4 regions of the Nocardioides sp. NPDC023903 genome follow, and region 1 is predicted to be linked to each of the others. Evidence: riboswitches for the same ligand, from Rfam matches in the RefSeq annotation. Region 1 holds a riboswitch; each other region holds the start of a gene.
What was found. Region 1 has a riboswitch for cobalamin ahead of AB0F44_RS18635 (prenyltransferase/squalene oxidase repeat-containing protein). Riboswitches for the same ligand answer to the same signal wherever they lie in the genome.

Region 1 (7,517 bases):
GGCAGCCGGTCTGCCGATCCTGGGCAAGACCAACATGGACGAGTTCGCGATGGGCTCCTCCACCGAGCACTCCGCATACGGCCCGACGAAGAACCCGTGGAAGCTCGACCGGATCCCCGGCGGCTCCGGTGGTGGTTCGGCCGCGGCCGTCGCCGCTTTCGAGGCGCCGCTGGCGCTCGGCACCGACACCGGTGGCTCGATCCGCCAGCCGGGTGCCGTCACCGGCACCGTCGGCGTGAAGCCGACCTATGGGTCCGTCTCCCGCTACGGCCTGGTCGCCCTGGCGAACTCGCTGGACCAGGTCGGTCCGGTGACCCGCACGGTCCTCGACAGCGCCCTGCTGCACGAGCTCATCGGCGGCCACGACCCGCTCGACTCGACCTCCACGACCACCCCGGTGACCGGGCTCGTCGACGCGGCCCGTGCCGGCGCGACCGGTGACCTCAAGGGTCTCAAGGTCGGCGTCATCAAGGAGCTGGCCGGCGAGGGTTGGGCGCCCGACGTGATGCGCAAGTTCAACGAGTCGGTCGACCTGCTCACCAAGCTGGGTGCCGACGTCGTCGAGGTCTCCACGCCGAGCTTCGAGCACGCGATGGCGGCCTACTACCTGATCCTGCCGGCGGAGTGCTCCTCCAACCTGGCCAAGTTCGACGCGATGCGTTACGGCCTACGGGTCACCCCCGACGGCGACCCGAGCGCCGAGGACGTCATGAAGGCGTCGCGTGACGCCGGGTTCGGCGACGAGGTCAAGCGCCGCATCATCCTCGGCACCTACGCGCTCAGCAGCGGCTACTACGACGCCTACTACGGTCAGGCGCAGAAGATCCGCACGCTGATCATCGAGGACTTCAAGAAGGCCTTCGAGCAGGTCGACGTGCTGGTCTCGCCGACCTCCCCGTCGACCGCGTTCCCGCTGGGCGCCAAGCTCGACGACCCGCTGGCCATGTACATGCAGGACCTGGCCACCATCCCGGCCAACCTGGCCGGCACGCCCGGCATCTCCATCCCGGCCGGGGTCTCCGACGTGGACGGGCTGCCCGTCGGCGTACAGCTCCTGGCGCCCGTCCTGGAGGACGCCCGTCTCTACCGCGTCGGTGCCGCGCTCGAGGGCGCCATCGGCCCGGTGCTCTCGATCGACAAGCTGGAGGTGGCCCGATGACCGCTGTGCCTGATTCTTTGGGTCTTGTCGGTTTCGACGAGGTGCTGGAGCGCTACGACCCGGCCTTCGGGCTCGAGGTGCACGTCGAGCTCAACACCAACACCAAGATGTTCTGCGGCTGCCCTGCGACGTTCGGTGGCGAGCCCAACTCCCAGGTCTGCCCGACCTGCCTCGGCCTGCCCGGCTCGATGCCGGTCGTTAACGCCAAGGCCGTGGAGAGCGCGATCCGGATCGGTCTCGCGCTCAACGGCTCGATCGCGGAGTGGTGCCGGTTCGCCCGGAAGAACTACTTCTACCCGGACATGCCGAAGAACTTCCAGACCTCCCAGTACGACGAGCCGATCGTCTACGACGGCTACCTCGACGTCGAGGTCGAGGGGGAGATCTTCCGGGTCGACATCGAGCGCGCCCACATGGAGGAGGACACCGGCAAGACCACCCACATCGGTGGTGCGACCGGCCGCATCCACGGCGCCGACTACTCGCTGGTCGACTACAACCGCGCCGGCATCCCGCTGATCGAGATCGTCACCCGCCCGATCCTCGGCACCGGCGCCAAGGCGCCGCTGGTGGCGAAGGCCTACGTCGCCGCGCTGCGCGAGATCCTGCTGGGTCTGGGCGTCTCCGACGTACGCATGGACCAGGGCTCGATGCGCTGCGACGTCAACCTGTCGCTGTCCCCGAAGGGCTCCGGCGAGCTCGGCACCCGCACCGAGACGAAGAACGTCAACTCGCTGCGCTCGGTCGAGCGGGCCGTACGCTTCGAGATGTCGCGCCACGCCGGGATCCTCGACGCGGGGGAGGCGATCTTCCAGGAGACCCGCCACTTCCACGAGGACACCGGCACCACCTCGGCCGGCCGGCCGAAGTCGGACGCCGACGACTACCGCTACTTCCCCGAGCCCGACCTCGTCCCGGTCGCGCCGTCGCGCGAGTGGGTCGAGGAGCTGCGCGCGAGCCTGCCGGAGCGTACTGCTGACAAGCGGGCTCGCCTGCAGGTCGAGTGGGGCTACTCCGACCTGGAGATGCGTGACGTCTGGGCCGCCGGCGCGCTGTCGCTGATCGAGGCGACGGTCGCCGAAGGAGCCTCCGCACAGGCGGCCCGCAAGTGGTGGATGGCCGAGCTGTCCCGCAGCGCCAACGACCGTGGCGTCGAGCTCGCCGAGCTCGGTGTCACCCCGGTGCAGGTCGCCGAGGTGCAGAAGCTGGTCGACGCCAAGACGCTGACCGACAAGCTGGCCCGTCAGGTCTTCGAGGGTCTTCTCGCCGGTGAGGGCACGGTTTCCGAGATCATCGACTCCCGCGGGCTCGCCGTGGTCTCCGACGACGGCGCGCTCGGCGCAGCTGTCGACGAAGCCATCGACGCCCAGCCCGCGGTCGCCGAGAAGATCCGCGGCGGCAACCAGGCCGCGGCCGGTGCGCTCATCGGCGCGGTCATGAAGGCGACCGGCGGCAAGGCCGACGCCATGCGCGTCCGCGAGCTGATCCTGGAGAAGCTCTCCTAACCCACGCCGAGTCGGCTCGTCCTGACAACAAACCCCGCCGAGTCGGCGCGTCATGACGCGCCGACTCGGCGTTGGTTTTGGTCAGGATGAGCCGACTCGGCGATGGGGTGCACTGGCAGACTGTCCGGCGTGACCGTGACCGAGCCCTTCCGCATCGCACTGCTCATCGACGCCGACAACGCGCCTGCCTCGAAGATCGACGAGATCTTGAACGACCTGGCCGAGTACGGCGAGGTGACGATCCGGCGGGCGTACGGCAACTGGACCAAGTCCGAGCTCAAGGGCTGGATCGAGGAGCTGCACGACGCCGCGATCAGGCCGATGCAGCAGTTCGACCTGACCGCCCACAAGAACGCCTCCGACATGGCGCTCGCGATCGACGCCGTCGAGCTGCTGCACGCGGCGATCCCGGACGCGTTCGCGCTGGTCTCCTCCGACTCCGACTTCACGCCGCTGGTGCACTACCTGCGGGAGAAGGGCCGCGCGGTCTACGGCTATGGCCGGGAGAAGACGCCGGCGCCGTTCAAGAGCGCCTGCACCCGGTTCACCGTGGTGGAGAAGCTCGGGAGCTCCGAGGAGGAGACCGAGGTCGACGCCGAGCCCGGGGCCACGCGTACTCGCAAGCAGTCGTCATCGGCGACCAACGGGCAGGCGCTGAAGCGCAACGCCCGGCTGATCCAGCTGCTGCGCAACTCCATCGCCGCGGCCGCCGACGACGACGGCTGGGCCCTGGTCGGCACCGTGGTCTCCCGCATCCGCAACCAGTCCTCCGAGGACCCGCGCAACTACGGGTACGCCACCTGGACCAAGCTCATCAAGGCGATCGACCTCTTCGAGCTCAAGGACGAGGGCACCTCGGCGATCGCGGTCAGCGACAAGCGCACCAAGAAATGACGTACGTCCTCTACCGGGTCTGCGCGGAGGCCGGGCGGGCGCATCTGACGCCCTTGGGCACCGACCCGTGGAGATGCTCGAGCGCGGCCTTGAAGTCGCGGCAGCGCTCGGCGTCCTCCTTCTTGTTGGAGGGGTAGCCGATCGCCGCGTTGACCTTGCCCATGTCTAGAGCGTCGGCGAGCGGGTTGATGTCACGGGCGACGGTCCAGTACCACCGCGAGATCGGGGCGCTGTAGTCCAGCGACCGGGCGAGCTCGGGGCGGCGGCGCAGGTCGATGTCGAAGTAGGTCCCGGCGTCGGTGTAGTTGGCCTCGCCGGTCAGCTGGATGTAGCCGCGGCCGGTGAACTTCCGCTTGTCGCGGCCCTTGGCGTCGTGGTGGAAGGAGCTCTCGTTGGCGAGCGTGGTCAGATAGGCGGCCTGCCGGTAGGCGGTGGTGATCCCGGCGTCGGCCATCGCGCGGTTGAGGCTCGGCAGTCCGGTCTCGACGGTGCTCCGGTCGCCGACCTTCTCGCCGAACATGGCGACCAGATCGGCGTACGTGACCGACGTCCGTGCCTCCTCGGCGCCGGCCGTCGTGGTCGGGGAGAGGGCGAGAAGGGTGGCCGAGATCGATGCTGCGACAAGGCCGAGAATCCTGTGGCGCATGGGGACAGAGTGACTGCTCGGTGGCGATCCCGCAAGCACGGCTCGCCCGGCATAGGATGGGCGCCTCAATCAACACACGCCGTGGTGGGGGAAGCCGGTCGAATCCCGGCGCTGACCCGCAACCGTAGGCCCAGGCACCGAGTGTCCTGAGCGAGCCGGAGCACCTGCCGACGGACGCGTACTGACCTGACGCTGTCGTGGAAAGCAGCGGGTCGGCCCTGGGCCTTCCCGACGAACAGCGCGGAAGGAACCATGAAGAAGACCGTCCTCGGTGGCATCGCCGCCGCCCTCGCCCTCACCTCGCTCGCCGGCTGTGGCGAGAAAGCCGTCGAGGAGGGGGAGAAGCCCACCTACGACGCCAAGGTGTCCACCTCGGTGGCCGACTGGCTCGTGGCCCAGGCGCCGGAGGGCGTGGCCCGCAACGCGCAGTACGGCACCGACGACTTCGGGCTCAGCGCCGACATCGGGATCGCGCTTGCAGAGGTCGGTGGCTACGACGAGGAGATCTCGACGATCGCCACGGCCGTGATGGAGAACAAGAAGGCCTACACCTCGCCCGGGTTCGGCACGGTCACCTCGGCAGGGGCCACTGCGAAGGCGCTGGTCCTCCAGCAGAACGTCGACGCCTCCGACCCCGGTCTGCTGAAGCAGCTCGAGGGCACGGTCGCCGAGAACGGCCGCATCGCCGACGAGCTCGACCCCAAGAACAAGAAGGCGGCCGACTACTCCAACACCATCGGACAGTCGTACGCCGTGTGGGCCCTGAACAACGCCGAGAGCAAGGAAGCCGCCGCCGCGACGGAGTTCCTGGCCGGGCAGCAGTGCGAGGAGGGGTGGTTCCGGGTCACCTTCACGGCCGACCCCGCCGCTGCTGACCAGACCTGCGACGCCGACCCGAAGGCCGTCCCGGACGCCGACGCCACGGCGTTTGCGCTGATCGCCCTGTCCGGGGTTGCGTCCCCGGAGGCGGAGAAGGCCGTCGAGGCCGGTGTCGAGTGGCTGAAGGAGACCCAGGCGAAGGACGGGTCGTTCAAGGCCGCCACCGGCAACATCGCCAACTCCAACACCACCGGCCTGGCCGGGTGGGCGTTCGGTCGCGCGGGTGAGACCGCTGCCGCGGAGAAGGCGGCAGCCTGGGTTGCTGACCACGTCGTGACCTGTGGCGACGACGCCGGCGCGGTGGCCTATGACGACGCCGCGCTGACCGAGGGCAACACCAAGGGCCTGACCAAGGAGTCCGAGGGGATGTACCGCCTCGCCGCCGCTCAGGCGCTGCCGTCGCTGGTCTTCCTGCCCAAGGACGCGACCGCGAAGAGCTCGTGCTGATCCTGCGGTCCTCGTTGGTGGCCCTCGCGATCCTCGCCGGGGCCACCGCACCCGTCCTCGTCCCGGTCGCCGCATCGTCTGCCGCCGAGACGTGCGACGGCGTCACCGTCGTCGTCGAGCCCAACGCGTTGGGTGGCGAGCCTGAGGTCACCTGTGTCCAGCCCGAGGAGGGCGACACCGGCGCCGATCTCTTCGAGAAGGCGGGACATCCGCTCACCTATGTGACCTCGATGCCCAGCGTCGTATGCCGCGTCGATGAGCGCCCGAAGGCGGCGGGTTGCGCCCAGATGCCGCCTGCCGACGCGTACTGGTCGCTGTGGATCACCGACGATTCGGCGGCCTGGAGCTATGCCTCCAGAAATGTTACCGAAATCAGCGTGACCTCCGGGCAGGGTGTTGCGTTCACGTGGATAGACGACGATGTCGTTACCGCTCCGGCGACGGAGCTTGGGGATGCTGTGGGGGCGCCCTCAAGCCCGTCGCCGGAGTTATTTCCGGAAGAATCGAAAGATTCGGCCCCCGAGCATCTGCCCGCCTGGGTCGCGCCCGCGGGGATCCTCGCACTCTTCACCGTCGCCGGTGCCGTGTGGTGGCGCCGGCGATGAGCACCCTGTTCCGTACGGCCGCGGTCGCGCACCTGCCCCGCGATCTGCACCCCGTCGCCTGGTGGGTGTGGGCGATCGGCCTGGCTGCGTACGCCTCCTTCACCACAAACCCGTTGCTGCTCCTGCTCCTGGTGGGGGTGGTGTCGGTCGTGGTCGCCGCGCGCCGAGGCGACCAACCGTGGGCGAAGGCGTTCCGGCTCTACGTCGGCCTCGCGGTGTTCATCGTCGTGACCCGGGTGCTCTTCCGGGTGCTCCTGGGTGCGGTGCCGGGCCACGTTCTCATCGACCTGCCCGAGATCCCGCTCCCGGAGTGGGTGCTGGGGATCAGGCTGCTCGGGCCGCTCACCCGCGAGGCGCTGCTGGCCGGCCTCTACGACGGGTTGCGGCTGGGCGTCATCGTGATCTGCGTCGGTGCGGCCAATGCTCTGGCGAACCCGAAGCGGCTGCTGCGCTCGCTGCCGCCGGCGCTCTACGAGATCGGCACCGCGGTCGTGGTCGCCGTGACGGTGCTGCCGCAGCTGGCCGAGTCGGTGCAGCGGGTGCGCGCGGCGCAACGGCTGCGTGCCGGTGCGACCGGAAACGTCAGGCGCCTGCGCCGCTTTCTGGTGCCGGTGCTCGAGGACGCCCTGGAGCGGTCGATGGCGCTGGCGGCGGGGATGGACACCCGCGGCTACGGACGTACGGCCGGCGTTCCGGTCGCCACCAGGCGGATCACCTCGGTGCTGATGCTGGTCTCCCTCGTCGGGCTCTGCGCCGGCGTCTACGCGGTGCTGGACGGCACCACGCCCGGCTGGCTGGCCGCCACCATGCTGAGCCTGGGCGTCGGCACCGCCGCCGGAGGGCTGGCACTCGCCGGCCGTCGGGTGACGCGGACCGTCTACCGGCCCGACCGGTGGCGCTGGCCAGAGGTCGTGGTGGCGCTGAGCGGGATCGTGGTCGTCGCCGTGGGCTGGTGGGTCGCCCGCTATCAGGTCCCGGTCGCCTATCCGGGAGTGAGCACCGTCCCGGAAGTCACGCTGACCGCAATGCTAGGTGTGCTCGTCGGGCTGGTCCCGGCCGTCGCCGCCCCGCTACCGGCATCATCGCTCGTTCACGAGGAGGCAGTCGCATGATCGAGCTGCGAGGCATCACCTTCACCCCGCCCGACTCCTCTGAGCACGTGCTCAAGGACGTCGATCTCACGATCGAGGAGGGCGAGCTGCTCCTCGTCTCCGGTCCGACCGGCTCGGGGAAGTCGACGCTGCTCGGCGTGCTCGCCGGCCTGGTGCCGCGCTTCTCCGGCGGCGTGCTCGACGGTGACGTGCTGCTGGACGGCGCCTCGATCGTTCGTACGCCGCCGCGCGAGCGCGCCGGGATCATCGGGTACGTCGGGCAGGACCCGG
Region 2 (7,517 bases), on a different contig from region 1:
TCGGCGGCGTCGAGCCTCCGGGTCTGCTCCGCGACCGCCGAGTAGACCGACGGGTCGCCGGAGACGAGGCGTACGACCTGCTTGCCGCCCCGGTGAGCGGCGACGATCGCGTCGACGATCTGGTCCAGATCGAGCTTCTGGGTGTCGACCAGCTCAGCCGCGGGGCTGCAGTGCGCCAGCACCTCGGGGTCCAGGTAGGTGCCGGGGTAGAGCACCACGTCGGCGGCCTCGAGCAGCCTCGTCGCGCGTACGGTCAGCAGGTCGGCCGCGCCGGGGCCGGCGCCTACGAAGTGGACGGTCTGCGGGGCGGTCACTGCACGTACCTCGGCGTCCAGACCTGCCCGGCCGCGGTCGCCCGGGTCGAGCTCGCCCCCACGATGACCAGGCACTTCATGTCGATGGTTTCTGGGTCGAGGTCACCGAGAGTGGTCACCGTCAGCGACTCCTCGGCCCGCCCGACGTCGCGGCCGACAACGACGACGGTGTCCGGCTTGCGCTGCTCCAGGAGTACGTCGCGAGCCCGGCCGATCTGCTCGGTGCGCGAGCGCGAGGCCGGGTTGTAGATGGCCAGCACGAGGTCAGCGGCAGCGACCGCGCGCAGCCGGTCCTCGACGACGGTCCACGGCTTGAGCCGGTCCGAGAGGGACATCACCGCGAAGTCGGCCCCGACCGGGGCGCCCGCCCGCGCGGCCACCGCCTGGACGGCGCTGACCCCGGGCAGCACCCGGACGCGTACGCCGGCATAGGCCGGATCCTCGGCAGCCTCGAACACGGCGGACGCCATCCCGAAGACCCCGGCGTCACCGCCGGAGACGACGGCGACCCGCTCCCCCGCGAGCGCCAGGTCCAGGGCGTGCCGGGCCCGGTCGACCTCGACGGTGTTGCCCGACGCGTGCCGCCGCAGCCCTTCGCGTTGCGGCACCCGGTTGACGTACGGCGCGTAGCCGACGACGTGGCCGACCTCGGCCAGCGCCGAGCTCACCTCCGGCGTCAGCCACCCGTCCGGCCCGGGCCCGAGCCCGACGACCAACACCTCCCCGCTGGTCGAGTCTGTCGAGACGCCCCCGCGCATCGCCTCGACAGGCTCGACCGCGGGTAGCTCTTGCCGCAGCCGCGCGGCGGCAGGTGCGGGAGCCGTGTCTCCCGGAACCACGATGAGGGAGAAGTACGGCACGGAGGACGGGTCGACGTCGGCCACCGGCAGCCAGCGCTCCTCGGGCTGGGAGGCACGCTCGACGTACCAGGCACCTTCGAGCCGCCCGGCAGCCGCGAGCGCGGAACGAACCGCGGGAAAGGTCCGGCCGAGCTTCATGATGATCGCCGCCTCGGTGTCGGCCAGACGACGGGCGAGCTCGGGCTCGGGCAGGGTCCCCGGCAGCACCGTGAGCACGTCGGTCTGGCGCACCAGCGGCGTGGAGACAGCCGCGGTGGCCGCCGCGAAGGCGGGGACGCCCGGCACGACGGAGGTCTCGTAGACCTCCTTGAACCGGTCGTGGAGGTACATCGAGGAGCCGTAGAAGAGCGGGTCGCCCTCCGCGAGCAGGACCACGTCGCGGCCGGCGTCGAGATGAGCGGAGAGCCGGACCGCGCAGGACTCGTAGAACTCGGCCATCGCCCCGACGTAGCCGCCCGGGTGCGAGGTGGTCCCGGTGGTGACCGGGTAGCGCAGCTCCTCCTCCACCGCGCCGGCGGGGATCAGAGAGGACGCGATCCGGCGAGCATGCGACTGCTTGCGCACCCCGGCGTGATAGGCGATCACCGGAGCCGCGCCGATCAGCCGGGCGGCCTTGAGGGTGATCAGCTCGGGATCCCCGGGTCCGATGCCGACAACGGTGAACCGTCCGGGGGTGCTCATTCCTGCTCCTGGGCGAGTGCGTTGAGGGCGGAGGAGGTCATCGCGGAGCCGCCGCGACGTCCCCGGACGGTGACGTAGGGGATGTCGATCCCGTGATCGGCGGCGAACGAGGCGAGCGCCTCCTTGGACTCGGCGGCGCCGATGAAGCCCACCGGGCAGCCGACGATCGCGGCCGGCCGCGGACCGCCGTCGAGGATCATCTCGAGCAGGTGGAAGAGCGCCGTCGGGGCGTTGCCGATAGCGACCACCGCACCCTCGAGGTAGGGCTCCCACAGCGACAGCGCGGCGGCGGTGCGGGTCGTCGTCCACTCGCGGGCGAGCGCCGGGACCCGGTCGTCGCCGAGCATGCAGAGCACCTCGTTGTCGCGCGGGAGCCGGCTGCGGGTGACCCCGGTCGCGACCATCGTCGCGTCGCACAGGATCGGCGCACCGGCCTCCAGCGCACCGCGCGCGGCCTTCACCAGGCCCGGGTGGATGACCAGGTCGGAGGCGAGATCGACCTGCCCGCTGCCGTGGATCATCCGCACCGCGAGCCGCTCGGCATCGGCCGGCACCGCGGAGAGGTCGGCCTCGCGGCGGATGGTCGCGAAGGAGTCGACGTAGATCGCCGGCCCTTGGTCGATGTAGTCGTAGCGCCGGGTCGGGCGCACCTGCGGCGAAGGCACGAGTACGCCGCGCCACGGCGTCACCACCACCGCCGGCGTTCGCGCCGCAAGGGCCGAGACCGCGGCCTGGTCCAAGGCCCCGTCCGGGGCCGCGATGTGCTCGCCGCCGGGCACCGGTCCGTAGCCGAGCTCCTCGGCCGCGGCGGGCACCCGATCGTCGGCCGCGACCGGCTCGACCAGCGGGGCGTCGAGCTCGGAGACGTGCCAGGGCGCGGACGGCCCCTCGCCGCGTACGTCCAAGAAGCGTGAAGCGAGGGCGACCAGCCGAGCGGCGGCCTCGGCGAGCGGCACGACCGGCCCCCACGAGTCACCGACCCGGAGCTGTCCCTCGGCGGCGGACAGTGCCACCAGCCCGAGGTCGCACTCCCGCGAGACCAGGTCGCCGCGGCCGTCGTCGAGCACGAAGAGGAACCGCCCCGGCAGCGCGGCCAGCCGCGACGAGGCGCACAGCAGCCGGTCGAGCGATGCCGCGACGCCGCGCAGGTCGGCCCGCCCTCCGGCGAGCCCGGTCTGCGGGGAGACCATCACGTTGCGTACGAGCTCGTGGGTCTGCGCCGGCACCAGACCGGTCGCCTTCAGCGCAGTGAGCACCTCACCCGGAAGGCCGCCGTCGACACTCGGCAGGCCGCGGACCTGCAGGTTGGCGCGACCGGTGAGGTAGATCCGCCCGTCGCCGTAGGTCTCCGCCACGGAGATCAGCGAGAGCAGCGCGGCGGACGAGACGGACCCGCCGATCAGGCGCAGCCGTACCAGCAGGCCGTCCTCGGCCGCCCACGGACGACCGACTCCGGGGCACCGGTCGGTTCGGACTCGCGACATCAGGACACCTGCTCTGCGTCATGTGCCCTTGCGCGGGGCACGTGGTGACCTGGCGGCGGGCGCCGCCAGAGCCAGCAGGTCTTCGGACTCGGAATCGATCGGAGCGGAGCGCCTTCCCGGAGCCAGGCTCCAGTGGCTGTCCTCCCCGGAAGGAGGGCGTGCCCCGCCCGTCATCCTCACCGCTGCGCGTCAGTCCCGGACTTTCACCGGGTTCCCTGACCCCATCAGGCATGGAGTACGACTGGCAGGGCGAGACTACCGACTTGCGGACACGGCGCCGAATTGCTCGCTGTCCGACCGCGGTTTGTGCCAGTGTTCGCCTACTCGAAATCTCCCGAGGCCACCCCCATAGATGGAGTCTCCCGTGACAGGCTCGGCTCACCGGCAGTTGTTCGTTCTCGCGCCCATCTCGGCATTCGCGCTCGGCCTCACGGCCTGTGCCACGACCTCGGAGACGAAGGTCTCGATCGGTCTGGTGGTGCCCACCTCCGGCGTCCACAAGTCGATCGGCACCGACATGAGCCGTGGCTTCGACCTCTACCTCGACCAGCACGGCGGGAAGCTCGGCGGCCGGCTGATCGACGTCGTCGAGGCCGATGAGGGCGACCGTGTCGAGACCGGCGTCGCCGCGGTGACCAGGCTGATCCAGGACGACGAGGTCCAGGCGGTCGTCGGGGTGGTGAGCTCGGAGACGGCGCTGGCGGCCAAGGACGTGGCGATCAGCAGCGAGACGCCGCTGATCGTGACCGGCGCCGGCGCCGACGAGTTCGCCGACGGCTCCGACTACCTGTGGCGTACGTCCTCGTCCAACGCGGACCTGGGCGGCGCGCTCGGGACGGCGGTCGCCAAGGAGACCGAGCGGGGCTCGGCGTACGTCATCGCCTCCGACGACGCGACCGGTCACGAGTTCTCCGACAGCTTCATGATCGCCCTCGAGGCATCAGGTAGCAACGTGGCGGGCCAGAGCTACACGCCTGCCGGCGTGACCGAGGAGTGGTCGGGGCTCTTCGACAAGGCGAAGGACTCTGGCGCCGACGCGATCTACGCGGCCTACGCCGGCAAGGAGGCGGAGGCGTTCGTGAAGCAGTACCGCGAGTCAGGGCTGGCCAAGAGCGTCCGGCTCTACGGCCCGGGCTTCCTCACCGAGGGCGACGTGCTGTCCGAGCTGGGCAGTGCGGCCTCCGGCGTGCGCACCGCCCTGCACTACAGCGACGCGATGGACTCGCTGATGAACGACGCCTTCGTGAAGGACTACCGCGAGGCGTACGACGCCACCCCGACGGTCTACTCGGTGCAGGCCTACGACGCCGCGGCCGCCCTCGACAAGGCGCTCGACCTCTCCGACGACGTCAACCGCAACGAGATCGCCGACTCTCTCGGGTCGGTCGGCACCATCGTCAGCCCCCGTGGGAGCTGGTCCTTCGACCCCAACCACAATCCCGACCAGCCCTACTTCCTGCGGGTGGTCAAGAGCACCGCCGACGGCCCCCGCAACATGGTGCTGCAGGAGATCGCCTCAGCGGGCAGCTGATGTGACGACGGGCTGCGACCGGACCCGAACGGTCGCAGCCGGTCGGATCAGCTGCTGGCTTCGACCAGTTCGTGCTCCAGGTCCTCCTCCTTGCGCCGGAGCACGACCGACCCGCCGAGCGCGAGCAGCAGCGCGACGTACACGACGATCGCGAACGGCGACTGCACCAGCGTCAGCCAGTCACCCTGGGCGATCTGCAGGGCCGAGCGCAGCTGCCGCTCGAAGATCGGCCCCAGGATCAGGCCGACCACCATCGGCGCCACGGGATAACCGTAGCGGCGCATGAAGAAGCCGAGGATGCCGAGCACGAGGAGCACCATGACGTCCTGGGGGCTGAAGTGCACCGCGAAGGCCCCCAGGGCCGCGAACAGCAGGATGCCGGCATACAGGTAGGGACGCGGGATCTGGAGCACCTTCACCCACAGCCCGACCAGCGGCAGGTTGAGCACCAGCAACAGCACGTTGCCGATATAGAGGCTCGCCACCAGCGGCCAGACGAGGTCTCCGTGGTCCTTGAACAGCAGCGGCCCCGGCTGGATGTTGTAGTGCTGCAGCGCCACCAGGATCACCGCGGCCGTGGCCGAGGTCGGGATGCCGAGCGTCAGCAGCGGCACGAGCACGCCGGCGGCCGAGGCGTTGTTGGCCGCCTCCGGCCCGGCGACCCCCTCGATGGCACCGTGGCCGAACTCCTCCTTCGCTCTCCCGCGAGCCAGCTTGCGCTCGGCGGAGTAGGACAGGAACGTGCCGACCTCGGCACCACCGGCCGGCAGAGTGCCGATCGGGAAGCCGATCGCGGTGCCGCGCAGCCACGGCTTCCAGGAACGCCGCCAGTCCTCACGCGACATCCAGGTGCGCCACCCGCCGGTCACCGGGACGAGCTGCTGCGGTCCCCGGCGCAGCTGCGCACCGACGTACAGCGCCTCGCCGACGGCGAAGAGTGCGACCGCGACGACCACGACGTCGATGCCGTCGTTGAGCACGGGTACGCCGAAGGTGAACCGCATCTGCCCCGACATGCCGTCGACGCCCATGAGCCCGATGAACATGCCCACGCCCAGGGCGGCCAGCCCGCGCGAGACCGAGCGGCCCAGCAGTGCCCCCACCGTGGTGAAGGCGAGAACCATCAGGGCCACCTTCTCGACCGGACCGAGCTTGACGGCCAGATCCGCGGCGATCGGGGCCAGGAAGGTGAGCGCGACCGTGGCGAGCGTGCCCGCCACGAACGACCCGATGGCCGCCGTGGCCAGCGCCGCGGCGCCTCTGCCTCGTTTGGCCATCTTGTTGCCCTCGAGGGCGGTGATCATCGAGGACGCCTCGCCGGGCGTGTTGAGCAGGATCGACGTCGTGGACCCGCCGTACATGCCGCCGTAGTAGATCCCGGCGAAGGTGATCAGCGCGGCCGTCGGGTCCAAGGCGTACGTCAGCGGCAGCAGCAGGGCGACCGTCATCGACGGTCCGATGCCGGGCAGGACACCGACCGCGGTGCCGAGGATGACACCGATGAAGGCGAAGACGAGGTACTCGGGCTGCGCCGCGGTGGCGAACCCCTCCAGGAGCAGGGTGAGGTTATCCATGGAGGAACGACACCCCTTCCAGGAACGGGCCCGGCGGCAGCGAGACGCCCAGGCCGCCGGCGAAGACCAGCTGGATCGCGAACGCCATGACCAGGCCGATCAGCAGCGAGCGCCACCAGGGGCGGGCGCCCAGGATGACCGCGCACGCAGTGAACAGCGCGGCGCCGGCCAGCGGCCAGCCGACCGGGCCGATCAGGAGGGCGTGGCCCAGGACGGCCACGGCCAGCAGGACGGCGGTGCGCCAGTCGGTGGTGCCGGAGAGGTCGACGTCCTCGCCACCCTCGGGCACACCACGCTCACCACGCAGGACCCGCGCCAGGGTGATGCCACCGGTCACGACCAGCAGACCACCGACGAGGTAGGGCATCGTCCGCGGCCCGATCGCGCCGGCCGCGGTGACCGGCTCGGCGATGCTTCCCGCACGCACCAGCGCGAACACACCGAGGGCGAGGATGCCCCCGGCCATGGCCGGCTCCCCGAAGGAGAGCCGGCCAGGCTGGGTGGGGGTCTGCTCGCTCACTGGACGAGACCGATTTCCTTGAGCGTGGTCTGTGCTGAGGTGACCTCCCCGTCGACGTACGTGTCGAACTCGTCACCAGCCATGAAGGCGTCGTCCCAGTCGTTGGTCTCGAGGACCTTGCCCCAGGCGTCGGACTCGGCCGCCTCGGTGACCAGGTCGGTCAGGGCCTCCCGGTCGGCGTCGTCGAGGTCGCCGGGGGCGACGATGCCGCGCCAGTTGGTGAGCACCAGGTCGATGCCCTCGTCGGTGAGGGTCGGGACGTCGGGCAACAGGCCGGAGGGCTCCTCGCCGGAGACGGCCAACGCACGGAGCTTGCCGGCCTTGATCTGCTCGGCGTACTCACCGACACCGGAGATCCCGGCGTCGACCTTGTTGCCGAGCAGCGCGGTCACCGACTCGGCGCCGCCGTCGAAGGGCACGTAGTTGAGGCTCTTGGCGATGTCCTCGGGGGCTACGCCGACCGCCTTGAGCAGCTGGCCGGCGAGGATCTGATCCGTGCCTCCCGCGGACCCACCGGCGATCGCGACGTCCTGCCCGTTGGCCTTGATGTCGT
Region 3 (7,517 bases), on a different contig from region 1:
AAGATCGCGTCGCTTCCGGAGTCGAAGAGGAACGCGGTCGGCGCCTCCTCCGGCTTCGGCGCGCTCTCCAGGGCCTCGCGACGCTCCTCGATGTCGGCCACGACCTTATTCGCGGTCTCCGCGTGCCCGGTCAGCTCGCCGATGTTGAGCAGGTCCGTACGCAGCGCCGTCCAGGCCGCCATGGTGCCGCGGTCGCCGTCCTCCTGCCGGCAGGTCTCGCTGAGCAGGTAGGTGTCGATGTCCTGCTCGTGCAGCGTCTCGGGCAGCAGGTTGCGCGACTCGCTGAACCCGTAGCCCCAGCCCGCGAACATCATCTGCGGCTTGACCGCCAGCACGGTCTCCAGGGTCGGCTGGTCATCGCCGACCACCCGGAGCTCGTCGACACGGTCCTGCGGGTAGGCGAGCTCGAGCAGCTGCTTGTCGCGCGCCAGCCCGGTGACGGCGACGAGCTCGTCACGCGCGCCCGCGGCGAGCGCGATCGAGATGATCCCGCCGTCGTACGCATAGAGCTCGGTGACCGGTTCGTCGACCGTCACCTTCTCGCCACAGTTCTCGACGGTGATCGCGGAGTCACCTACAGCACTTGAGCCGGTCGCCTCGGCGCCGCAGGCGGTGAGGAGCGCGGAGCCGAGCGCGAGCGCAGCGAGGCAGGCAAGGCGTGAGGTCATGCCGAGTGGTCCTTCCGGGGATGGATGAGCAGGTGGTGCTGGGCGAGGTGTGGATGAGACACCTGGACGGAGCCGACGCCGAAGTGGAGGTCGACGCTGATGGCGTCGAGGACCTCGGCGGGCGGACCATGCGCCACGACGGTCGCCGGGCCGGTGTCGGGGTCGCTGTCCCGAGGCCTGCCGAGAACCGCCAGCCGGTCGAAGGAGCGGAGTGCCAGGTCGAGGTCGTGGATCGTCGCGACCAGGGTCTCGGCCCGGTCGGCGACGGTCTCCAGCAGCCGCAGCTGCCAGGCGACGTCGAGATGGTTGGTGGGCTCGTCCAGTAGCATCACCGGGCACTCCTGGGCGAGTCCGCGAGCCATCACCGCCCGGCGCCGCTCGCCGCCGGAGAGACGGTCGCACGGGTCGTCGATCCGATCGGCCAGCCCGACCGCATCGAGCGCCGCGCGGACGATCTCGCGCTCCTGCGTTCCGCCTCGAGACCATGGCCGGGTGCGCGGCACCCGGCCGAGTGCGACCATCTCGCCGACGAGCAGCTCGGTCGAGGCGACCTCTTCCTGAGGGACGTACGCCAGCAGGCGGGCGCGCTCGCGCGAGTTGATCTGACCGGTCTCGCGGAGGACGCCGGAGGTGTCGGCGAGGTAGGTGTGGCCTGCGCTCGGCCGCAGCACTCCGGCGAGGATGCGCAGCAGCGTCGACTTCCCGACTCCGTTCACCCCGACGATCCCGAGACTGGTGCCCGCGGGCACGTCGAGGTCGATGTCGCGAAGCACCTCGCGCTCGCCCAGTCGCGCGCCGACCCCGCGTAGCCGCAGCACCGGGCCGACCTCCTGACCGCTCATCCCCCACCTCCGAACCGATACCTGCCGCGACCCAGCAGCAGGAGGAACAGCGGCGCCCCGACGACACCGGTGACCACGCCCAGCGGGATCTCCTGCGGTCGCGCCACCAGTCGCGCCAGGACGTCGACCCACAGCAGGAACAGCCCACCGCCCAGTGCCGCGACCGGGAGGACGACCCGGTGCCGCGCGCCCACGAGCAGCCGGGCCGCGTGCGGCACGATCAGCCCGACGAACCCGATCCCGCCGCTGACCGCGACCAGGACCCCGACCAGGACCGCCAACCCGACGAACAGAGCCGTACGCAGGGCCGCGACGTTCACGCCGAGGGCGGCGGCGGTCTCCGGGCCGGCGGCGAGCGCGTCCAGCCAGCGATGCAGCGCCAGCATCGCCAGGCACAGGACGAGGCTGAGGGCCGCGGGCAGCCACAGCTTCTCCCAGCTGGCGCCGCCGACGCTGCCGAGCATCCAGAACATCACCGAGTTGGCGGCGCGAGGGTCATCGCTCATGAAGACCAGGAACGAGGCGATCGCGGAGAGCCCCGAGGAGAGCACGACCCCGGAGAGCACCAGCCGGATCGGGGTGAGCCCGCCCTGTGCGGTCGCCACGAGCCAGACCAGCAGCGCCGCGCCGATCGCCCCGAGCAGGGCTCCGGTGGAGACTGCGTAGATGCCGAAGCCGGCCAGCGCCCCGGTGGTGATCGCCGCCGTCGCCCCCACCGAGGCGCCGGAGCTGATCCCGAGGAGGAACGGGTCGGCGAGCGGGTTGCGGACCAGGGTCTGCATCCCGGCCCCGGACACCGCGAGGCCCGCGCCCACGACCAGCGCCATCAGCGCCCGGGGAAGACGAAGCTCCCACACGATCACGTCCCACTGCCCCGGCGCAGCACCCTGGAGCCGGTCCCGGACCGCCGCGACGACGTCGGTGACCGGGATCCGCTCAGAGCCGAAGGCGAGGGAGACCACGACGCTGAGGACCGAGGCGATCAGCAGGCCGAGGACCAGCGGTACGAAGGGCACTCTGCGGTTCGCGCCGGCGGCGCGTTTCACGACGGCCCTCCGGCGTGCGGGTGGTGCGCATCGCGGCAGGACGCTTGCACGGCTGTCGGCCTCTCAGGTCTCCTGGAGCCTGATCGCGAGGCCCGTTGACGTACATCTGAGTCGACAGGTTTTCGGACTCGGGTTCAACCGGCGACGCTGCCTTCCCAGGAACTCACGTCCCAGTGGCGCCTAGCGTCGCCGTCGCCCTCACCGCTGCGCGCCAGTCCCGGATTCACACCGGAGTTCCCTGGCATCCATCAGGATGCGTTCGACTCGGGCGACACGCTAGCACGGTGCTCCAGACCGCGTACGCGGCGTTGCCGGCGACACGATCAGACACAAGATCTAGGAAGTTGCATTGGTGTAATTCCCGCATATAGTGGTCCTCGCAGCTGGTTCTTCCTCCTCGGCGACGGGGCGGGAGAGGCAAGAGGGAACCCGGTGTGAGCCCGGGACTGCCCCGCAGCGGTGAGTGGGAACGACCGCCGTCACGAAGCACTGGGAGCAAGCCGGCTCCTGGGAAGCGACGGCCACTAGGACCGAGCACGATCACGCCCACGAGTCCGAAGACCTGCCAGTGCCCACCTCATGGTGGGGTCCGCGACCTCGAGGGAAGGTCAGGGGATCGAGCGAGCACCACGTGACCGGGTCCGCCCGGCGCGCTGCCGCCGTCCTCCCTGCCCCGGCACGGATGCACGAGACATCCAGCGGGCCGGGGGCCCGCGTGAGAAGGGCACGGACATGATCGACACCGAGGGTCTACCGATCCGCACCGAGAAGTCGGCGTACGTCTTCGACTACCCGATGGCCGAGGACCTGGCCAAGAAGCAGCGGAGCATCTTCTGGACCGCCGAGGAGATCCCGGTCGAGAACGACAAGCAGGACTTCCTGGTCAACATGACCGACGCCGAGCAGGCCGCGGTCAAGACCACGCTGAAGCTGTTCACCATCTACGAGCTGATCCTCGGCGGCGAGGTGTGGGGCGACCGGATCTTCCACGCGTTCCCGCGTCCGGAGGTCCAGATGATGGCCAACGCCTTCTCGTTCGCCGAGCTGAACATGCACGCGCCGTTCTACGCGAAGCTCAACAAGGTCCTGATGATCGACACCGAGGAGTTCTACGACTCCTACAAGAACGACCCGGTGCTGGCCGAGCGGATCCAGTTCGTGTGGGACGCGATCGCCGACGAGGACCTGCTCTACGCGCTGAGCGTCTTCACGCTGATGGAGAACTGCGTCCTCTACTCCAACTTCGCCTTCCTCAAGCACTTCCAGTCCGGTGGGAAGAACCTGCTGCAGAACGTGATCAGCGGCATCAACTTCTCCGCCCGCGACGAGAACCTGCACGCCACCGGCGGCGCCTGGCTGTTCAACACCACCCTCGAGGAGTACGCCGCCACCGTCCCGGCCGACAAGTTCGAGGCCGAACGCGACGAGCTCTTCGCCCGGGTCCGCGGCGTCGCCGAGCACCTCTACGCCCACGAGGCCCGGATCGTGGAGATGCTCTTCGACCACGGGCCGATCGCCGGCATCGATCAGGCCGACCTGGAGACCTTCGTGAGGTCCCGCATCGACATGACCCTGGAGAACATGCGGATGGAGCCGCTGTTCAACGTCGAGGTCAACCCGATCGCCGAGTGGTTCTACAGCGGCATCAACGGCACCCAGTTCCACGACTTCTTCCAGGTCACCGGCAACGAATACAACCGCAACATCGGCGAGACGGAGTTCAGCTTCTAATGAGCAACAGCAACTGGGAGGCGCTCTCTGCCGAGCGCAAGGCCCTGCAGGCCGAGGGCATCGTGCCCGCCTTCATGACCACGGCGGGCTACGCCATGTTCAAGGCCAAGTACACCGTCGCCGAGCAGAGCGTCCGGGAGCGCTACGAGACCATCGCCAGCACCGCCGGCGACCTCGCCGACGAGATGTACCCCCGCGAGGACGGCGTCTCCTGGACGGAGCGGTTCTTCGAGGCCATCTGGAACGGCTGGCTCTCCCCGTCGACGCCGGTGCTGTCCAACCTCGGCACCGACCGGGGTCTGCCGGTCTCGTGCGAGGGGTCGTACGTCGAGGACTCGGTCTGGGGCTTCTACGAGACCCTCAAGGAGGCGGCGATCCTCTCCCAGAACGGGTTCGGGACCTCGGCGTACCTCGGCGACGTCCGGCCCCGTGGCGCGAAGTTCAGCGACAACGGCAAGGCCAACGGCGTGGTCCCGGTCTTCTGCAACTTCGTGGAGATGACCAACCAGATCAGCCAGGGCGCCACCCGCCGCGGCTCCTGGGCGGGCTACCTGCCGGTGGACCACCCGGACTTCTTCGAGCTCGCCGACCTGATCTTCCGCGAGCCCGCCAACAAGAACATCGGCTGGATCTTCAGCCAGGCGTTCATCGACCGGATGCTGGCCGGCGACAAGGACGCCCTGGAGCGCTATCAGCGGGTGCTGAAGATCCGGGTCGTGCTGGGCAAGGGCTACATCTGGAAGGTCGACACGGTCAACGCCGCGCAGACCGAGTCCTACAAGGCCAACGGGCTGGCCAACAAGGCCTCCAACCTGTGCTCGGAGATCACCCTCTTCAGCGACGAGGACCACTCCTACACCTGCGTGCTCTCCTCGCTGAACCTCTCGACCTATGACGAGTGGAAAGACCAGGACACGGCGTACGTCGCCACCGTCTTCCTCGACGCGGTCGCCGAGGCGTTCCTGCGCAAGGCCCGCACGATCCGCGGCCTGGAGCGGGCGGTGCGCTACACCGAGAAGGCCCGCAGCCTGGGCCTGGGCGTGATGGGCTACCACGACTACCTGCAGAAGCAGCGGGTGCCGTTCGAGTCGGACAAGGCGGCGGCACTCAACAAGGACATCTTCGAGCGGATCTCGTCGCACGCCGACGCCGCGTCGCGGTGGATGGGCTCGGTCGCGGGCATCCCAGAGTGGTGCGTCGGGCGGCGCAACTCCCACCTGATGGCGATCGCCCCGACGATGAGCACCGCGGTGATCGTCGGCGGCACCAGCCAGGGCATCGAGCCGTACGTCGCCAACGTCTGGAACCAGACCACCTCGGCCGGCGAGATGCCGCGGGCCAACCAGAACCTCGTCGAGGTCATGGAGGAGCGCGGCGTCTACGACCAGGCGCACATCGACGACATCGTCGACCACGGCGGCTCGGTCCAGCACGTCGACTGGCTCGACGAGCACGAGAAGGACGTCTTCAAGACCGGCTACGAGATCGACCAGGAGATCCTGCTCGCCCGCGCGTCGGACCGGCAGGTCTACATCGACCAGGCCCAGTCGCTCAACCTCTTCTTCCAGGCCGACGCGACCCCGCAGTACATCAGCAAGATCCACAAGCTGGCCCTGCTCGACCCGAACATCAAGAGCCTGTACTACCTGCGCTCGCGGGCCGGCATCCAGGCCAGCAAGCAGACCCGCACCAACTGATCCCTTCGACCTTCGACCGAGAGGCATGACCATGAACGAGACCCCGACCACCACCGACGCCATCGACGACCTGACCTGGGACGACTGGAGCGACGCCGAGGTCTGCGCCATCGAGAACGGCCCTGACTGCGCGGCCTGCGAGGGCTGAGGAGTGAGTCCAAGTGCCGAGCTTGCTCGTGTACTTGCGGCGAGCGACGAAGACCCGCCGCCGAAGGCGGCCGGGATGAGGGACGCGGCCGGGCGGCCGACGCTGACGGTCTGCCGCGGATGCTGCTGCGGGACGGAGCGGAAGTCGCCCGGGGTGGACCATGCGGCCGTGCTCACGACGCTGAACGCGGCGGCCGGGGAGTCGGCGACGGTACGTGTCGCCGACTGCCTCGGCCCCTGCGAGCGGGCCGACGTCGTGGTGGTCGGCCCCTCACCCGAGGGGCGGCGGCGCGGCGCGCGGCCGGTCTGGGTCGCCCGGGCCGGCTCGGCGAGGGTCGCCGACGCGCTGGCCCAGTGGACCCGCGCCGGCGGACCGGGCATCGCTGAGGCACCGCCCGCGGTCCTGGCCCGGGCCTTCCGTCAGGAGCGCTGAACGACCACCGCGTACGCCGCCGCGACCAGGGCCGCGCCGATGCCGACCCTGCGGGCCAGCGTGGTGGCGCTGACGACGTCGGCAGGGGTCGCGTCGCGGCCGTCGCCCATCACCGCGCGGTGCTCGACCCGGTTGCCGTAGTAGCGGTTCGTGCCGCCGAGGCGGATGTCGAGGGCGCCCGCGAAGGATGCCTCGACGACGCCGGCGTTCGGGCTCGGGTGGCGAGCGGCGTCGCGGCGCCAGGCCTCCCACGCCTGCCGGGCCCGCGTCGGTGCGGCGGCCAGCGTGAGCAGGCCGGAGAGGCGGGAGCCGGGCAGGTTGAGCAGGTCGTCGAGGCGGGCGCTGGCCCAGCCGAAGTGCTCGTAGCGAGCGTTGTGGTGCCCGACCATCGCGTCCAGGGTGTTGGCGGCGCGGTAGCCGAGCAGGCCGGGTACGCCCGCGATCGCGCCCCACACCAGCGGCGCGACCACCGCGTCGGAGGTGTTCTCGGCGACGCTCTCGACCACGGCCCGGGAGACCTCGGAGGCATCGAGCTCGTCGGTGTCGCGGCCGACGAGGTGGGTCAGCCGCTGCCGCGCGGCCGGAAGGTCGTCGCGGTCGAGATGGGCGTGGACGGCCAGCGCCTCCCGCTCCAGCGAGCGGCCCCCGAGGACCCCCCAAGTCGCGGCCGCGGTCACCAGCGTCTTCCCTGTTCGCCCTGGGGCGAGGCGCTCCGCGGCAGCACCGAGGACCACCGCTCCGCCGACCAGCGTCGCGGTGTGGAGGACGCCTCGGGCCCGGTCGTCCGCGTACCAGGCCTGCTCCACCTTCATCGCGACCGTGCCGAAGCCGGCGACCGGGTGGTATCGCCGCGGGTCCCCGAGCAGGCGGTCCAGCGCGAAGCCGGCCAGGAGCCCGATCGCCCGCGGGCTCACGAGGCTTCCCGGGTCCGGCGCAGCGCGGCCAGGAGCTGG
Region 4 (7,517 bases), on a different contig from region 1:
CGGTCTGGGCCTACGCACATGTCCCGCATGCCTACGAGGGCGACGCCACCGACGCGGTGCTGGCCCAGATCGAGCGCTTCGCCCCCGGCTTCCGCGACCAGATCGTGGCGACGCATGTCACCACACCGGCCGACTACGCGGCGTACAACCTCAACTACGTCGGGGGTGACATCTCCACCGGCGCCAACACTCTTCGCCAGCTCATCGTCCGCCCCACCCTCGCCGGCTACGACACCGGCATCCCCGGGATGTTCCTCTGCTCCGCCGCCACCCCGCCCGGCGCCGGCGTCCACGGCATGTGCGGCTACCACGCCGCCCATCGAGCTCTCCGCCACCTAACCGCGGAGGATCACTCCCCCGCCCGGTGATCGGCCCACCAGCCGGCCCACCTCGTGTCGAGCTGCCCGAAATCGGCGTTCTCGAGGCCGTACGTGCTGAGGATGGCCATCGACGTGCCGGCCGGGTCGGCGTCCGACGGCGCCGTGCCGGCGATCACCAGCAGGCCCTCGCCCCATGCGTCGACCGTCACGCCCAGCTGGTGCGCCGAGCGGAACCAGACCTCGCCGGCCACGTCCTCACCGGCGATCGTCGCTGTGTAGCGGCTGCCCCGGGGCTGGCCGGCGACAGCGTCGAGGCCGAGCCGGTCGATGACGGTGCCCGAGTAGGTGCCGCGATCGGCGAAGTACAACGTGCGTCGTGTCATGCCGGGGCGGCGCTCGAGCGCGAATCGAAGCTGATGCAGGAACGACGTCCAACCCTCGGTGACGTCGTCGTAGTAGGCGTCCCAGTCCGGGTTGCCGGACAACGGCGCACGAGTCAGCGTGATTTGGACGCCGTCGCCGTTCGGCTGGATGTCGAACCTGTCGCCGCCGTTGGCGACCAGGGTGCGCCGGTCGGCCTCCTCGACGACATCGGTGAAGTAGATCGAGTCGATCTCGGCCTCGATCTCATCCGCGTCCCAGCCGTGCCACTGTCGGATGGCGCCCGGGTCCCGCAGGGCCTGCCAAGCGGCCTCGGCCGAGGCCGCCGCGGTGACCTCGATCCGCGGCGTCTCGCCGCTCTGGTTGTCATTCATCGCTCTGCTCCTGTTCGGACGGGTCGGTCACCGCTGCTGGGGCGGGATGCCCACCGATGACGACGCGGTACTGCCGACCGGTCGGGCTGTCGAAGCCCTCTGCCGTGCGTCGCAGCGCTTCGGTCAGCTCCTCGGTGAATCTGTGCACGTCGGCGGCGTCGGCGAAGCGCACGGCGGCCTCGATCGTGAACGTGAGCAGGCGCTTGCCCTGCTCGTCTGCCTTGACCTGCATGCGGGCCACATCCCGCACGGTGGCTGCGGCGACCCCGACAAGGTGGTCGGCGGCGAACTGGTCCATGATCCGCCCCGCGCTCTCAGCGGACTCGGGTCCGCGGCCCATCACCGATGGGTCGACCACGAACGCACCCGGCTTCGCACGGACGATCCGCTCGACGAATCCGCGGCGCTTCCGCTCCTCGACCAGCTCCACCAACCCGGCCGACTCGAGCGCCCGCAGATGGTAGTTCACCCGCTGGCGAGGCAGCTCGAGCACGGCGGCGAGCTGGGTCGCCGACGTGGGCTCCTGCAGATGTCCGAGCAGCTGCCGACGAATAGGCGACAGCGCCGCGGCCACTCGGTCCGGCTCGTCGACGTAGATGATGCCGTTGCTCACAAGATCCAGGATGCAATTGACAAACGGATTTGTCAATTGACCGGACCGTCCCAGAAACCAGGTGCCGGCGGCGTACGGCCTGGCTAACGTCTGGCCCATGCCGCAAGCCCGTCTGCGTACCGAGCGCCTCGAGCTGGTCCCGCTCAGCGAGGAGCATCTGCCGTTTCTGGTCGAGCTCAACTCGGACCCGGTGGTGCTCCGCCATCTGTTCACCCGCGCGCTCACGCCGGAGGAGACCGAGGAGCGGATGCACAAGTGGATCCGGATGGCGAAGGAGACGGAGGCGCTGGGCAAGTGGATCGGGTTTTCGGCCGGTGAGGCCGTCGGGCTCTACATGTTCGAGCCACCCGACAACCCGCCGCGCACCGATGCCGCCGAGCTCGGCTACCGGCTCCCGCAGCGCCACTGGCGCAAGGGCTACGCGAAGGAGGGCTCGCTGGAGCTGCTCCGTCACGGGTTCGAGGAGCTCGGGATCGATCGGGTGATCGCGCAGACGATGGCGGTCAACGAGGCCTCCCGAGCAACGATGGTGTCGGTCGGGATGACCTTCGTACGCTCCTTCCACGAGGACTTCGCGGAACCGCTCGCCGGTCACGCCGATGGAGAGGTCGAGTACGAGATCACCCGCGAGACCTGGCTCGAGCGGCGCGCGGGGTAGGCTGCGAGCACGCTCGTGGCGCAGGAACCCGGTGCAAGTCCGGGGCGGTTCCGCCACTGTGACGTCCGTACAGCATCTGGGCACGGACACAGCCAGACACTGGCCGCGGGCTATCCGACCGATCGACGGGGCGAGAACCCCTAGGAGGAACTCGGCATGGCCGACTCTGCACGCGTACGCATCGCCCTTCTGTCCACCTCGGACACCGACCTGCTCTCGGCCCGTGCCAGCGGCGCCGACTACGCCTGGGCGAACCCGTCGCGAGCGACCGATCTCGAGCAGGTCGTGGCCGATGCCGACCTGGTCGTCTTCCGGCTCCTCGGCTCGCCCAACGATCTGTGGGACGGCCTGAGCGCCGTCAAGGAGCGCGGCACCCCGGTCGTCGTCCTCGGCGGCGAGCAGCAGCCGAGCGCCGAGCTGATGGAGCACTCCACCGTCCCGATGGGTGTCGCCGCCGAGGCGCACCGCTATCTCGCCGAGGGTGGGCCGGGCAACCTCGCCCAACTGCACGCGTTCCTCTCCGACACGGTCCTGCTGACCGGCTTCGGGTTCGAGCCGCCCGCGACCGTCCCCGCCTGGGGTTTCGCGGAGCGACCCGCGCCGGCCGACGCGACTCGTCCTCGCATCGGGGTGCTCTACTACCGCGCCCACGAGACCAGCGGGAACACCGCGTTCGCCCACGCGCTGGCCGATGCCATCGACGCGACCGGTGCGGCCACCGGCGTACCCGTCTTCGCGGGCTCGCTGCGCTCGGCCCCCGACGATCTCTACGAGGCGCTCGGCACCCTCGACGCACTGATCGTGACCGTGCTCGCGGCCGGCGGCTCGGTGCCCGCCTCGGCCAGCGCCGGCGGCGAGGACGAGGCCTGGGACGTGGAGCGGATGGCGGCGCTCGACATCCCGGTGCTCCAGGGACTGTGCCTGACCAGCTCGCGCGCGGAGTGGGAGGCCTCCGACGACGGCGTCACGCCGCTCGACTCGGCCAACCAGATCGCGATCCCCGAGTTCGACGGGCGGATCATCACCGCCCCGTTCTCCTTCAAGGAGCTCGACGAGCAGGGTCTCCCCCACTACGTCGCCGACCCCGAGCGCACCGCGCGGGTCGCCCGGATCGCGGTCAACCACGCGCGCCTGCGGCACACGGCCAACCCGGACAAGCGCCTCGCGCTGGTGCTCTCCGCCTACCCGACCAAGCACTCCCGGATCGGCAACGCGGTCGGCCTGGACACCCCGGTCTCCGCGATCCGGATGCTGCGCCGGCTCCGCGAGGAGGGCTATGACCTGGGGCAGGACAACGAGGTCGTACGCATCCTCGACTCCGTCGCCGCCGAGGAGGGCGACACCGCCGCCGGTGACGCGCTGATCCACGCCCTGATCGCCGCCGGCGGCCAGGACGAGGAGTGGCTGACCAACGCCCAGCTCACCGACGCCCACGTCCGCATCTCCAAGGCCGACTACGACAAGTGGACCACGGATCTCCCCGCTGACCTGCGCGAACAGATGGTCGAGACCTGGGGACCGACGCCGGGCAAGCTCTTCGTCAACGACAACAACGAGCTCGTGCTGGCCACGCTCCAGGCCGGCAACATCGTCATCCTGATCCAGCCGCCGCGCGGGTTCGGGGAGAACCCGGTCGCGATCTACCACGACCCGGACCTGCCACCGTCGCACCACTACCTCGGTGCCTACCGCTGGCTCGAGAACGGCTTCCGCGCCGACGCCGTCGTCCATCTCGGCAAGCACGGCTCGATGGAGTGGCTGCCCGGCAAGAACGCCGCGCTCTCGGCGTCCTGCGGCCCGGACGCGGCCATTGGCAACATGCCGCTGATCTACCCGTTCCTGGTCAACGACCCGGGCGAGGGTGCCCAGGCGAAGCGCCGTGCGCACGCCACGATCATCGACCACCTGGTGCCGCCGATGGCGCGTGCGGAGTCCTACGGCGACATCGCGCGGCTGGAAGGGCTGATGGAGGAGTACGACCGGATCTCCTCCATGGACCCGGCCAAGCTGCCCGCCATCCGCGGCGAGATCTGGCAGCTGATGAAGGCCGCCGAGCTCCACCGCGACCTCGGCATGGAGGAGCGGCCCGAGGACGACGACTTCGACGACTTCATGCTCCACATCGACGGCTGGCTCTGCGAGATCAAGGACGCCCAGATCCGCGACGGTCTGCACATCCTGGGTGCCGCGCCCGAGGGCGAGGCGCGGGTCAACCTGGTGCTCTCGATCCTGCGCGCCGCGCAGGTGTGGGGCGGCGTCGGCGGTGCCGTGCCCGGGCTACGGGCTGCGCTCGGTCTCAAGGAGGGCGCCGACACCCGGGCGGTCGACGAGATCGAGGCCCAGGCGAAGGATCTGGTGCAGCGCATGGACGCAGCCGGCTGGGACCCGGCGGTCGCCGAGACGCTCCACGACGACCCGGCCGTGCGGCAGGTGCTCGTCTTCGCCGCCGAGCAGGTGGTGCCGCGGTTGAACGGGACGACCGACGAGCTGTCCGCCGTCCTGCACGCGCTGGACGGTGGCTTCGTCCCCGCGGGGCCGTCGGGCTCGCCGCTGCGAGGGCTCGTCAACGTACTCCCGACCGGGCGCAACTTCTACACCGTCGACCCGCGCGCGGTGCCGTCGCGGCTGGCGTGGCAGACCGGGCAGGCGATGGCTGACTCGCTGCTGCAGCGCTACCTGGACGAGACGGGCGACTACCCCACAAGCGTCGGGCTGTCCGTGTGGGGCACCTCCGCGATGCGTACGTCCGGCGACGATGTCGCCGAGGTGCTCGCGCTGCTCGGGGTGCGCCCCGAGTGGGACGAGGCCTCCCGCCGGATCACGCACCTCGACGTCATCCCGCTCGCCGAGCTCGGCAGGCCCCGGATCGACGTGACCGTACGCATCTCCGGGTTCTTCCGCGACGCGTTCCCGCACGTCGTCTCGATGCTCGACGACGCGGTCCGGATGGTGGCCGACCTCGACGAGCCGGCCGAGGACAACTTCGTCCGCGCGCACACCCTCGAGGACCTCGCCGATCACGGCGACCAGCGCCGCGCGACGTCCCGGATCTTCGGCTCCAAGCCCGGTTCGTACGGCGCCGGGATCCTGCAGGTCATCGAGGCCGGCAACTGGCGCTCCGACCAGGACCTCGCCGACGTCTATGCGGCGTGGGGCGGCTTCGCCTACGGCCGCGACCTCGACGGCGCCCCGGCGGCCGACGACATGCGCGCCAACTACCGCCGGATCAAGGTCGCCGCCAAGAACGTCGACTCCGCCGAGCACGACATCGCCGACTCCGACGACTACTTCCAGTACCACGGCGGCATGGTCGCGACCGTCCGCGCGCTGACCGGCAGCGAGCCGAAGGCGTACGTCGGCGACTCCACCTCCCCCGACGCCATCAAGACCCGCACGCTGCAGGAGGAGACCAACCGCGTCTTCCGGGCCCGGGTGGTCAACCCGCGCTGGATCTCGGCGATGCAGCGCCACGGCTACAAGGGCGCGTTCGAGCTGGCCGCGACCGTCGACTACCTCTTCGGCTTCGACGCGACCGCCGGTGTGGTGCAGGACTGGATGTACGAGAAGCTCGCCCGCGAGTACGTCCTGGACGAGACCAACCAGGAGTTCATGCGATCCTCGAACCCGTGGGCGCTGCGCGGCATCGTCGAGCGGCTGCACGAGGCGGCCGAGCGCGGCCTGTGGGAGGAGCCCGACCCCGAGCTCGTCGCGCAGATGCAGGAGATCTACCTCGACATCGAAGGTGACCTGGAGGAAGAGTGACGCGTCAGATCAAGATCATCGGCGTCGGCCCCGGTGACCCCGACCAGGTCACCCTCGAGGCCGTGGCCGCGATGCGGTCGGTCGACTTCTTCCTGGTCACCGACAAGTCGGGCACGGTCAAGCAGGGCATGCCCGACCCGCTGGTGCGGGCCCGCGAGGAACTGCTCGACCGCCATCTCGATCAGCCCGCCCGGGTGGTCAAGGTCGCCGACGCGCCCCGTGAGCGGCGTGAGGAGTTCACCGGGACCGACGCGGAGTACCGGGCGGCGGTTGCCGCCTGGCACCGGGCCCGGGTCGAGCGGTATCTCGCCGTGCTGGCCGAGCACCCCGGCGACGTCGGCTTCCTGGTCTGGGGCGACCCTGCCTTCTACGACTCCACGATTCGGGTCGTCGACCAGATCGCCGAGCAGCTCGACGTCGAGGTCGACGTCATCCCCGGGATCTCCTCGGTGCAGCTGCTCGCCGCCCGGCACCGGCTCGTGCTCCATGACGTCGGGCGTCCGCTCTACGTCACCACCGGCCGCGCCGTGCTCGACGCCGTCGAGGCCGGGCACGACAACCTCGTGGTGATGCTCAACCGAGTCGTCGACCTTCCCGGGCTCGAGGACTGGCGGATCTGGTGGGGCGGCAACCTCGGCACGCGTGAGGAGGAGCTCGTCGCCGGCACGGTCGGCGAGGTCGTCCCCGCGATCGAGGAGGCTCGGACCCGGCTGCGTGAGAAGTCCGGCTGGGTGATGGACATCTACCTCCTGCGAGCACCCCGCCGATGAGCGGGCTGCTGGTCGCCGGCACCACCTCGGACGCCGGCAAGTCGGTCGTGACGACCGGGCTGTGCCGGGCGTTCGCCCGTCGCGGCGTCAAGGTCGCGCCCTACAAGGCCCAGAACATGTCCAACAACTCGATGGTCTGCCAGGCGCCCGACGGGACGACCGCCGAGATCGGCCGGGCGCAGTGGGTGCAGGCGCTGGCGGCTCGAGTCACCCCAGAGCCGTCGATGAACCCGGTGCTGCTCAAGCCCGGCTCCGACCGCCGCAGCCACGTGGTCCTGATGGGGCATCCCGCGGGCGAGGTGTCCTCGCACGACTGGGAGGCGGGGCGCCGGCATCTGGCGACCGCGGCCCATGCTGCGTACGACGATCTGGCCTCGCGCTTCGAGGTCATCGTCGCTGAGGGCGCGGGGAGCCCGGCCGAGATCAACCTGCGGGCCGGGGACTACGTCAACATGGGGCTGGCGCGGCATGCCGGGCTGCCGACCGTGGTCGTCGGCGACATCGACCGGGGCGGGGTGTTCGCGGCGATGTACGGCACCCTGGCCCTCCTCGAGCCCGAGGACCAGGCTCTGATCAGCGGTTTTGTGGTCAACAAGTTCCGTGGCGACGCCGGGCTGCTCAAGCCCGGACTCGACTCGC

Region 2: it holds a riboswitch for cobalamin, as region 1 does, so the genes downstream of both, AB0F44_RS04245 (nitrite reductase) here and AB0F44_RS18635 (prenyltransferase/squalene oxidase repeat-containing protein) in region 1, are expected to answer to the same signal.
Region 3: it holds a riboswitch for cobalamin, as region 1 does, so the genes downstream of both, AB0F44_RS04305 (ribonucleotide-diphosphate reductase subunit beta) here and AB0F44_RS18635 (prenyltransferase/squalene oxidase repeat-containing protein) in region 1, are expected to answer to the same signal.
Region 4: it holds a riboswitch for cobalamin, as region 1 does, so the genes downstream of both, cobN (cobaltochelatase subunit CobN) here and AB0F44_RS18635 (prenyltransferase/squalene oxidase repeat-containing protein) in region 1, are expected to answer to the same signal.

The regions. Positions count from the first base shown of each region.
Region 1 covers NZ_JBEZZS010000018.1:45,061-52,577, reverse strand. Annotated here, with positions in the region: gene gatA (Asp-tRNA(Asn)/Glu-tRNA(Gln) amidotransferase subunit GatA) at 1-1,159, shown strand, start outside; gene gatB (Asp-tRNA(Asn)/Glu-tRNA(Gln) amidotransferase subunit GatB) at 1,156-2,664, shown strand; gene AB0F44_RS18645 (NYN domain-containing protein) at 2,794-3,558, shown strand; gene AB0F44_RS18640 (glycoside hydrolase family 19 protein) at 3,569-4,204, opposite strand; cobalamin riboswitch at 4,246-4,391, shown strand; gene AB0F44_RS18635 (prenyltransferase/squalene oxidase repeat-containing protein) at 4,457-5,530, shown strand; gene AB0F44_RS18630 (hypothetical protein) at 5,524-6,135, shown strand; gene AB0F44_RS18625 (energy-coupling factor transporter transmembrane component T) at 6,132-7,247, shown strand; gene AB0F44_RS18620 (ATP-binding cassette domain-containing protein) at 7,244-7,517, shown strand, end outside.
Region 2 covers NZ_JBEZZS010000002.1:152,480-159,996, reverse strand. Annotated here, with positions in the region: gene cobM (precorrin-4 C(11)-methyltransferase) at 1-314, opposite strand, end outside; gene cobJ (precorrin-3B C(17)-methyltransferase) at 311-1,855, opposite strand; gene AB0F44_RS04250 (precorrin-8X methylmutase) at 1,852-2,505, opposite strand; partial or broken gene AB0F44_RS04245 (nitrite reductase) at 3,151-3,339, opposite strand; cobalamin riboswitch at 3,395-3,600, opposite strand; gene AB0F44_RS04240 (ABC transporter substrate-binding protein) at 3,704-4,870, shown strand; gene AB0F44_RS04235 (tripartite tricarboxylate transporter permease) at 4,918-6,444, opposite strand; gene AB0F44_RS04230 (tripartite tricarboxylate transporter TctB family protein) at 6,437-6,964, opposite strand; gene AB0F44_RS04225 (tripartite tricarboxylate transporter substrate-binding protein) at 6,961-7,517, opposite strand, start outside.
Region 3 covers NZ_JBEZZS010000002.1:168,202-175,718, reverse strand. Annotated here, with positions in the region: gene AB0F44_RS04320 (ABC transporter substrate-binding protein) at 1-668, opposite strand, end outside; gene AB0F44_RS04315 (ABC transporter ATP-binding protein) at 665-1,510, opposite strand; gene AB0F44_RS04310 (iron ABC transporter permease) at 1,507-2,556, opposite strand; cobalamin riboswitch at 2,652-2,835, opposite strand; cobalamin riboswitch at 2,924-3,141, shown strand; gene AB0F44_RS04305 (ribonucleotide-diphosphate reductase subunit beta) at 3,289-4,287, shown strand; gene AB0F44_RS04300 (ribonucleotide reductase N-terminal alpha domain-containing protein) at 4,287-5,984, shown strand; gene AB0F44_RS04295 ((2Fe-2S) ferredoxin domain-containing protein) at 6,208-6,564, shown strand; gene AB0F44_RS04290 (cobalamin biosynthesis protein) at 6,552-7,478, opposite strand; gene AB0F44_RS04285 (cobyrinate a,c-diamide synthase) at 7,475-7,517, opposite strand, start outside.
Region 4 covers NZ_JBEZZS010000002.1:179,667-187,183, reverse strand. Annotated here, with positions in the region: gene AB0F44_RS04375 (NAD(P)/FAD-dependent oxidoreductase) at 1-368, shown strand, start outside; gene AB0F44_RS04370 (hypothetical protein) at 350-1,075, opposite strand; gene AB0F44_RS04365 (helix-turn-helix domain-containing protein) at 1,068-1,688, opposite strand; gene AB0F44_RS04360 (GNAT family N-acetyltransferase) at 1,786-2,346, shown strand; cobalamin riboswitch at 2,324-2,469, shown strand; gene cobN (cobaltochelatase subunit CobN) at 2,503-6,108, shown strand; gene cobF (precorrin-6A synthase (deacetylating)) at 6,105-6,878, shown strand; gene AB0F44_RS04345 (cobyric acid synthase) at 6,875-7,517, shown strand, end outside.